2 regions of the Streptomyces sp. NPDC029836 genome follow, and region 2 is predicted to be linked to the other one. Evidence: riboswitches for the same ligand, from Rfam matches in the RefSeq annotation. Region 2 holds a riboswitch; the other holds the start of a gene.
The links. Region 2 has a riboswitch for ZMP and ZTP ahead of ACZ4XJ_RS05400 (bifunctional 5,10-methylenetetrahydrofolate dehydrogenase/5,10-methenyltetrahydrofolate cyclohydrolase). Riboswitches for the same ligand answer to the same signal wherever they lie in the genome.
Positions count from the first base shown of each region.

Region 1: another riboswitch for ZMP and ZTP. It lies ahead of ACZ4XJ_RS16555 (serine hydroxymethyltransferase); the one in region 2 lies ahead of ACZ4XJ_RS05400 (bifunctional 5,10-methylenetetrahydrofolate dehydrogenase/5,10-methenyltetrahydrofolate cyclohydrolase).

Region 1 is NZ_JBVHZI010000005.1:16,807-21,008, reverse strand. Features, by position in the region: gene trpS (tryptophan--tRNA ligase) at 1-898, opposite strand, end outside; gene ACZ4XJ_RS16555 (serine hydroxymethyltransferase) at 1,189-2,457, opposite strand; ZMP/ZTP riboswitch at 2,494-2,584, opposite strand; gene rocD (ornithine--oxo-acid transaminase) at 2,695-3,900, shown strand; gene ACZ4XJ_RS16545 (glutathionylspermidine synthase family protein) at 3,940-4,202, opposite strand, start outside.
Region 2 is NZ_JBVHZI010000001.1:1,170,472-1,174,673, forward strand. Features, by position in the region: gene ACZ4XJ_RS05395 (nuclear transport factor 2 family protein) at 1-443, opposite strand, end outside; gene ACZ4XJ_RS05400 (bifunctional 5,10-methylenetetrahydrofolate dehydrogenase/5,10-methenyltetrahydrofolate cyclohydrolase) at 1,115-1,984, opposite strand; ZMP/ZTP riboswitch at 2,012-2,104, opposite strand; gene ACZ4XJ_RS05405 (methyltransferase domain-containing protein) at 2,162-2,923, shown strand; gene ACZ4XJ_RS05410 (RNA polymerase sigma factor) at 3,161-4,202, shown strand, end outside.

The DNA.
Region 1 (4,202 bases), on a different contig from region 2:
CGTCCAGGTACTCCTGGGTGCGCTGCTTGAACGGTGTGACGAAATCGACCATCACGCCGGCCAGGTCGGTCTTCAGCGCGCCGTACCCCTTGCCCTCGTAGCGGGTCTCCAGGTCGGGGATGCTGTCGCCCGTGAGGGTGGAGTAGATGGTGAGCAGGTTGCTGACGCCCGGCTTCTCCACGGCGTCGAAACGGATCTCCGCCTCGGTGTCCGTGACCGCGCTCTTGATCTTCTTCTCGGTGACCTTGGGCTCGTCGAGGAGGTTGACGAGGCCCTTGGGGGACGACGCCGACTTCGACATCTTGATCGCCGGGTCCTGGAGGTCGTAGATCTTCGCGACCTCCTTGACGATGTGCGCGGCGGGCAGCGTGAAGGTCGGGCCGAAGCGGGTGTTGAAGCGCTCGGCCAGGTCGCGGGTCAGCTCGATGTGCTGGCGCTGGTCCTCGCCGACCGGGACGGCGTTCGCCTGGTAGAGCAGGATGTCGGCGACCTGGAGGATCGGGTACGTGAACAGGCCGACGGTCGCGTTGTTGACGCCGCCCTTGGCGGACTTGTCCTTGAACTGCGTCATCCGGCTCGCCTCGCCGAACCCGGTGATGCAGTTCATGACCCAGCCGAGCTGGGCGTGCTCGGGCACGTGGCTCTGGACGAAGAGCGTGCAGCGCTCGGGGTCCAGGCCGGCCGCGAGGAGCTGGGCGGCGGAGAGGCGGGTGTTCGCGCGGAGGTCCTTCGGATCCTGCGGCATGGTGATCGCGTGGAGGTCGACCACCATGTAGAAGGCGTCGTGCGTCTCCTGCAGGGCGACGTACTGACGGATGGCTCCGAGGTAGTTCCCGAGGTGGAACGAACCGGAGGTGGGCTGGATACCGGAGAGCGCGCGAGGACGATCAGAAGCCATGGCCACATTCTCTCAGGTGCGGGGGCGCGCTCCGGCCCGGCGCCGGCCGGAACCGGTGCGCCGCGACGACGGCCCGTGCGCCGCGGCCCCGACGTGCGGCGGGACCCGGCCGCGTACCGGGCGGTAGCGGGGCGGCCGGATACCGCCCCGGCCGAGCGACCGCTTTGCGCCGCCGGCCGGGGGTCCGCCGTACCGGCCGAGCGACCGCTTCGGACCCCCGGCCGCCCCGTTCCCCGGGCGGGGAACGGGGCGGCCGGCCGGGCCGGCCGGGCCGGCGGACCGCCGGATCGTCAGGCGAGCGGCAGGCCGGGCGCCGGGAAGGCCGCCATCAGGTCCGTGACCTCCGCGCGGATCGCGGCCAGGGCCGCCTCGTCCCCCTTCGCGGCGGCGTCGACCGACCGGGAGATCCAGTCCGCGACCAGCGGCATGTGCTCCGTCGTCAGGCCGCGCGAGGTGAGCGACGGGGTGCCGATGCGGATGCCGGACGGGTCGAACGGCTTGCGCGTGTCGAACGGGACGGTGTTGTAGTTGACCACGATGCCCGCCCGGTCCAGCGCCTTCGCGGCGACCTTGCCGGGGACCTCGCGCGAGGTCAGGTCCATCAGGATCAGGTGGTTGTCCGTACCGCCGGACACCAGGTCGAAGCCCCGGCCCGACAGTTCGGCGGCCAGCGCCTTCGCGTTGGCCACCACCGCGTGGGCGTACGCGGTGAACGACGGCTGGGCGGCCTCGTGCAGGGCCACCGCGATGCCGGCGGTCGTCTGGTTGTGCGGACCGCCCTGCAGACCGGGGAAGACCGCCTTGTCGATGGCCTTGGCGTGCTGCTCGCGGCACATCAGCATCGCGCCGCGCGGACCGCGCAGGGTCTTGTGGGTGGTCGTCGAGATCACGTCGACGTGCGCCGCCGGGGACGGGTGCGCACCGCCCGCGATCAGACCGGCGATGTGGGCGACGTCCGCGACGAGGACGGCGCCCGCCTCCTCGGCGATCGAGGCGAAGGCCGCGAAGTCGATCGTGCGCGGCAGGGCCGTACCGCCACAGAAGATGATCTTCGGGCGTTCGGCGAGGGCCAGCTCGCGCACCGCGTCGTAGTCGATCCGACCGGTCCGCTCGGAGACGCCGTACTGCACGCCACGGAACCAGGAGCCCGTCGCCGAGACGCCCCAGCCGTGGGTGAGGTGCCCGCCCATCGGCAGGGCCATGCCCATGACCGTGTCGCCGGGCTTCGCGAACGCCAGGTAGACGGCCAGGTTCGCCGGGGAGCCCGAGTACGGCTGCACGTTGGCGTGGTCCACGCCGAACAGGCCCTTCGCCCGCTCGACGGCCAGGGCCTCGACGCGGTCGATGTTCTGCTGGCCCTCGTAGTAGCGGCGGCCCGGGTAGCCCTCGCTGTACTTGTTCTGGAGCACCGTGCCGGAGGCTTCGAGCACGGCGGCGGACACGTAGTTCTCACTGGGGATCAGGCGCAGGGTCTCGGCCTGGAGCGTTTCCTCCGCCGCGACGAAGGACGCCAGTTCGGGGTCGGTCGCGAAGAGGGCGGGGTGGCGGCGCGCGTTCATGGCGGCTCCTCCGGGGTCGATGTCGACAACTCGTCCCCGCGAGGCCCAGGCGAGCGGCCCTGTGTGCGGTCGTGCGCGCACGGCTCCCCCGGAGTCCGTTCTCCGTGCGCCAGTCGCCGTGCGTGGCGCCCACCCTAGCGGGCGCGCCACGAGAAAGGTTTCTCCGTCCGGTCCGCGAGCGAGGATGGACAGTGACGCCACCCTCGTCACAGGACCTGACCGACGATCGGAGACCCCGTGTCGACCACTGCTGATGCCATCCGCGCCGCCGACGCGCACAGCGCGCACAATTACCACCCCCTGCCCCTCGTCGTCGCGTCGGCGGAGGGCGCCTGGATGACCGACGTGGAGGGCCGCAGGTACCTCGACATGCTCGCCGGGTACTCGGCGCTCAACTTCGGTCACGGCAACCGCCGGCTGATCGACGCCGCCCGCGCCCAACTGGAGCGGGTCACCCTGACCTCCCGCGCCTTCCACCACGACCGCTTCGCCGACTTCTGTACGGAGCTGGCGGCGCTGTGCGGCAAGGACATGGTGCTGCCGATGAACACCGGCGCCGAGGCCGTGGAGACGGCGGTGAAGACCGCCCGCAAGTGGGGCTACGAGGTCAAGGGCGTGCCGGACGGCCAGGCCAGGATCGTGGTCGCCGCCGACAACTTCCACGGCCGCACGACCACCATCGTGTCCTTCTCCACCGACCACGAGGCCCGCGACCACTTCGGCCCCTACACCCCCGGCTTCGACATCGTCCCGTACGGGGACCTCACGGCGCTGGCGAACGCCGTCACCGAGAACACCGTCGCCGTCCTGCTGGAGCCCGTCCAGGGCGAAGCGGGCGTCCTGGTCCCGCCTACCGGATACCTGCCGGGCGTACGGGAACTGACGCGCGAGCGGAACGTCCTGTTCATCGCGGACGAGATCCAGTCGGGCCTCGGTCGGACCGGGAGGACCTTCGCCTGCGACCACGAGGGGGTCGTCCCCGACGTGTACGTCCTGGGCAAGGCGCTCGGCGGCGGCGTCGTGCCGGTGTCGGCGGTGGTGGCCGACCGGGACGTCCTCGGGGTGTTCCGGCCCGGCGAGCACGGGTCCACCTTCGGCGGGAACCCGCTCGCCTGCGCGGTCGCCCTGGAGGTGGTCGCGATGCTGCGCTCGGGCGAGTACCAGCAACGCGCCGCCGAACTCGGCGACCACCTGCACCGGGAGCTGAACCTGCTGGTCGGCGCGGGCGCGGTGACCGCCGTGCGCGGGCGCGGGCTGTGGGCCGGCGTGGACATCGACCCGGCCCGCGGGACGGGCCGGGAGATCTCCGAGCGGCTGATGGAGCTGGGGGTCCTGGTGAAGGACACCCACGGCTCCACGATCCGCATCGCGCCGCCGCTGGTGATCTCCAAGGAGGACCTGGACTGGGGGCTGGACCAGCTCAGGTCCGTCCTCGCCGGCTGACCGGCCGGCCGGTCGGCGGGCCGGGCGCCCGCCGACCGGTCAGAGGATGACGTGGGGCAGGAAGCGGGCGTACTCGTCCGTGACCGGTCCCGCCGATTCCCGGATGCCGAGCCCCGCCGACTCCTCCTCGACGACCCACGCGCCGAGCACGACGCGGTTGCCGTCGAAGTCGGGCAGCGGCGCGAGCGCCTGGAAGACGTACGTCTCCCCCTCGGTCGGGACGAACGGCTCGCCCCGCCCGCCCGCCTCGTGCAGCGTGACGCCGGCGCCCTCGCGGCCCAGCAGCGGCTTGGCCACGTAGC
Region 2 (4,202 bases):
TGGCCGGCGAAGGACAGGAACAGGGATCGGCGGCTGAGCAGCCAACGGCCGTCAACCCTGCGGAACGCGTCCTCATAGTGCCCCACCTGGGTGGGAATCCGCGGCGGCACGTAGCCGGCCCCGGTGTGCCCGTCGACGCGGTAGGTCGTGAAGTAGGTGGTCGCGTTCGCCGTGGTGGCAGAGGTGAGCGTGACCACGATGTTCGTGCACAGGCGGCGCGAGAGCCGGTCCGCGGGTCGGGAGCCGAAGTAGGCCCTGAGTGCTTCGTGTCCCTGGGACCTTCGACCGTCGAAGGGCCACTCCCAGACCCCGTCCTCGGTGAAGAGCTCGGCCACGTCGCCGGGGTGACCTAGATCGAGTTCACGGACGAACTCCAGGATCACGCGCTCACAGGCCCGCTCGGCGATCAGGCGGTACATGGGGTCGAGGTCTTCGGTGTCCATAGCCTCTTCCTAGCAGGACGGTGGGAACCGTCACCACTGTGTTCCGGCGTCACACCAAGCCGCCGAACGCCCTTGCGGCTCACGGACGTTGTCGGGGCATGTCGCCGCCTCGTCCGACCCCGACGGCCGTGCCCCGCGCGGGTTCGTCGCCCGGAGTGTGACGACGGGGCCGCCGACGTGGTGGTCGCCGGTCGGGATCCGGCAGGTCCACCGCGCATCGGTCATCGGCGACGGGCTGCCATCCTCGTGCGCCCGTCCGGGGCCGCTGTGCGGGCCGGCGCCTACGACGTCGCGCCGCGCGACCGGGGTCCCGGCGAACCGGCCGCCGCCGTCCGTCAGCCCCGGACGGCCGCCGAGCGGGTGTGCGAGGACGGCCCCCGACCGCCTCCGGGCCGAACCGGCCCGCCGCGCCGACGCCCAGGTCAGCCCCGGCCCGCCCCGGCCCGGCCCGAACGGAACGCCGCGCGCGACGGTCGGGTGCGGAGCGGACCCGTCCGGCCCGGGACGACCGGGGACGACCACGGAGGGCCTGGGACGCACCACGGACGGCCGGGCCCCCCGGGGGACGACCGGAGACGGCTCCGGACGGTCAGGAACGTCCGCGGGCCCCCGCGCCGCACCCCCGGCCGCGGCGAGCCGGACGCCGTCGCGCCGGGTCGGGTGGGGTGGGGTCAGAGTGCCGCGAGGTCCAGGCCGGCCTGGGCGGCCGCGGCCTGCACCGTCTGCTCCAGCAGGACGGCGATGGTCATCGGGCCGACGCCGCCGGGCACCGGGGTGATCAGGGAGGCACGGGCGGCGGCCGACTCGAAGTGGACGTCGCCGACGTTGCCGGCGTTGTAGCCGGCGTCCAGTACGACCGCGCCCGGCTTGATGTCCTCGCCGCGGATGAACTCGGCCTTGCCGACGGCGGCCACCAGCACGTCCGCCTGCCGCACGATCGAGGGCAGGTCGACGGTGCGGGAGTGGCAGTAGGTGACCGTGGCGTTGCGCTCCAGCAGCAGCATGCCGGCCGGCTTGCCGAGGATGGCGCTGCGGCCGACGACGACGGCGTGCTTGCCGGTGAGGTCCACGTCGTAGGCCTCCAGCAGGCGCATGATGCCGCCGGGGGTGCAGGAGACGAAGCCGGGCAGCCCGAAGCCCATGGCGGCGAAGGAGTGCATGGTGACCCCGTCGACGTCCTTGCCGGGGGCGATGGCCTCGAAGGCGGCGCGCTCGTCGATGTGGTCCGGGACGGGGTGCTGCAGCAGGATGCCGCTGATCCGCGGGTCCGCCGAGAGCTCGGTGAGGGCGGCGACCAGTTCCTCGGTGGTGGTCGCGGCCGGCAGTTCCACGTGGCGGGAGGTGATGCCGGCCTTGGCGCAACGGTTCTGCTTCATGCGTACGTAGGTGACGGAGGCCGGGTCCTCGCCGACGAGCACGGTGGCCAGGCAGGGGGCGGTGCCGGTGCGCTCGGTGATCTTCGCCGCGAGGGCGGCGGTCCGCTCCGAGATGCGGCGGGCGACGGCGGTGCCGTCCATCAGCTGGGCAGTGGCAGTCGTCATGGGGTCTCCTGAACGTCGCTGCGGATCGCGGTTCGCCCAGGCGCGCGGCAGTCGACGTACGGAGTACGCCGGGCCGCTCCCCGGTGGTGATCCACCCGAACGCCAGTCACGGCCCGCCGCCCACTGTAGTCGACTTATCCACTGGTTCCCCGGCACCGGAGCTGGGACGATCGAGACATGACGCGCACTTTCGACCATCTCGTCGCCGAGGCCGAATCCGTGTCCGTGGACGGCTGGGACTTCTCCTGGCTCGACGGGCGGGCGACCGAGCAGCGGCCCTCCTGGGGCTACCAGCGGCTCCTCGGCGAGCGGCTGGCCGGGGTGCGCTCCGCTCTGGACATCCAGACCGGGGGCGGTGAGGTGCTCGCCGGATCGGGCCCGCTGCCGCCGCTGATGGCGGCCACCGAATCGTGGCCGCCGAACATCGAGAAGGCGACCCGCCTGTTGCACCCCTTGGGCGCGGTGGTGGTCGCGGACGCCGACGAACCTCCGCTGCCCTTCGGCGACGGGGCCTTCGAGCTGGTCACCAGTCGACACCCGGTGACCATCTGGTGGGACGAGATCGCCCGGGTGTTGACGCCGGGTGGCGCCTACCTCTCCCAGCAGGTCGGCCCGGCGAGCGTCTTCGAGCTCGTCGAGTACTTCCTCGGCCCGCAGCCGGAACACGTCCGGCGCGGCCGGCACCCCGACGACGCGGTGAGCGACGCCACGAAGGCGGGCCTGGAAGTGCTCGATCTGCGTTCCGAACGACTGCGGACGGAGTTCCATGACATCGGAGCCGTGATCTACTTTCTACGGAAGGTGATCTGGATGGTGCCCGGCTTCACGGTCGGGCAGTACCGGGACCGGCTGCGCGAGCTCCACGAACGGATCGAACGCGAGGGCCCGTTCGTCGCGCATACCGCCCGTTTCCTCATCGAAGCCCGCAAAACGGACTGAGAGGAGGGCCTACGGAAAGGCGTTCGCGGAGCGGACGGATCTTCGCCGGATCGGTTGCGCGGCCACAGCGTGGCGCAGGTCACTCAATTCAGCGCGTAACGAATCGACTCGGGCATGCGATGAACCGACAGGTGTCCTCGCGCGGCCCCGGAATACAGACCCCCCTCGGGTCTGTTTCCCGAGTTCGCGCGATGATGTCCCGCTCACCCCTTATCTGTTCGCAACGAGAGGCTCCTTGTGTCGCTCAGCCCGTCCCGTACGTTCCCTCCGGAGATCGCCGAATCGGAGGCCCTCGTCGCGCTCGTCGAGCGCGGCCGCGAGCAGGGTCACATCAACGGTGACGACGTGCGCCAGGCCTTCGAGGCCGGACGCATCCCGGTGGACCAGTGGAAGCGGGTCCTGCGCAGCCTGAACCAGGTCCTGGACGAGGAGGGCGTCGCCCTCCACGTCAGCGCCGCCCCCGCCGCCAAGGCTCCCGCCAAGAAGCCCCGCAAGGCGGCCGCGGCCCCGGCCCGCACCGTGACCAAGAAGGCGGCCGCCGCGCCGCGCCCCATCGGCGCGCGCAAGACGGCGGTCCCGGCCACCGCGGCGGCGATATCCGCTTCGTCGACCGGCGCCGAGGAGGAGGTGGCGGCCGAGGCCGCCGCCGAGCCCAAGAAGCGCACGGTCAAGAAGACCGCCGCCAAGAAGGCGACGGCGACCAAGAAGACCGCCGCCGGCAAGAAGGGCGCGAAGGACTCCGACGAGGGCGAGACCCCCGCCGCCGTGGGCGAGGACTGGGCAGCCGAGGACCTCGCCGACGAGCCGGAGGAGGAGGCCCCCAAGATCGGCGGCACCCAGGGCTTCGTCCTGTCCGACGACGACGAGGACGACGCCCCGGCGCAGACGGTCATGGTGGCCGGTGCCACCGCCGACCCCGTCAAGGACTACCTGAAGCTGATCGGCAAGGTGCCGCTCCTCAACGCCGAGCAGGAGGTCGAGCTCGCCAAGCGCATCGAGGCGGGCCTGTTCTCCGAGTACAAGCTCGAAGAGGAGGAGGACCACAAGCCCGCGTTCAAGCGCGAGCTGGAGATCCTCGTCGAGGACGGCCGGCGTGCCAAGAACCACCTGCTGGAGGCCAACCTCCGTCTCGTGGTCTCGCTGGCCAAGCGCTACACCGGCCGCGGCATGCTCTTCCTGGACCTGATCCAGGAGGGCAACGTCGGTCTGATCCGCGCGGTGGAGAAGTTCGACTACACCAAGGGCTTCAAGTTCTCCACGTACGCGACCTGGTGGATCC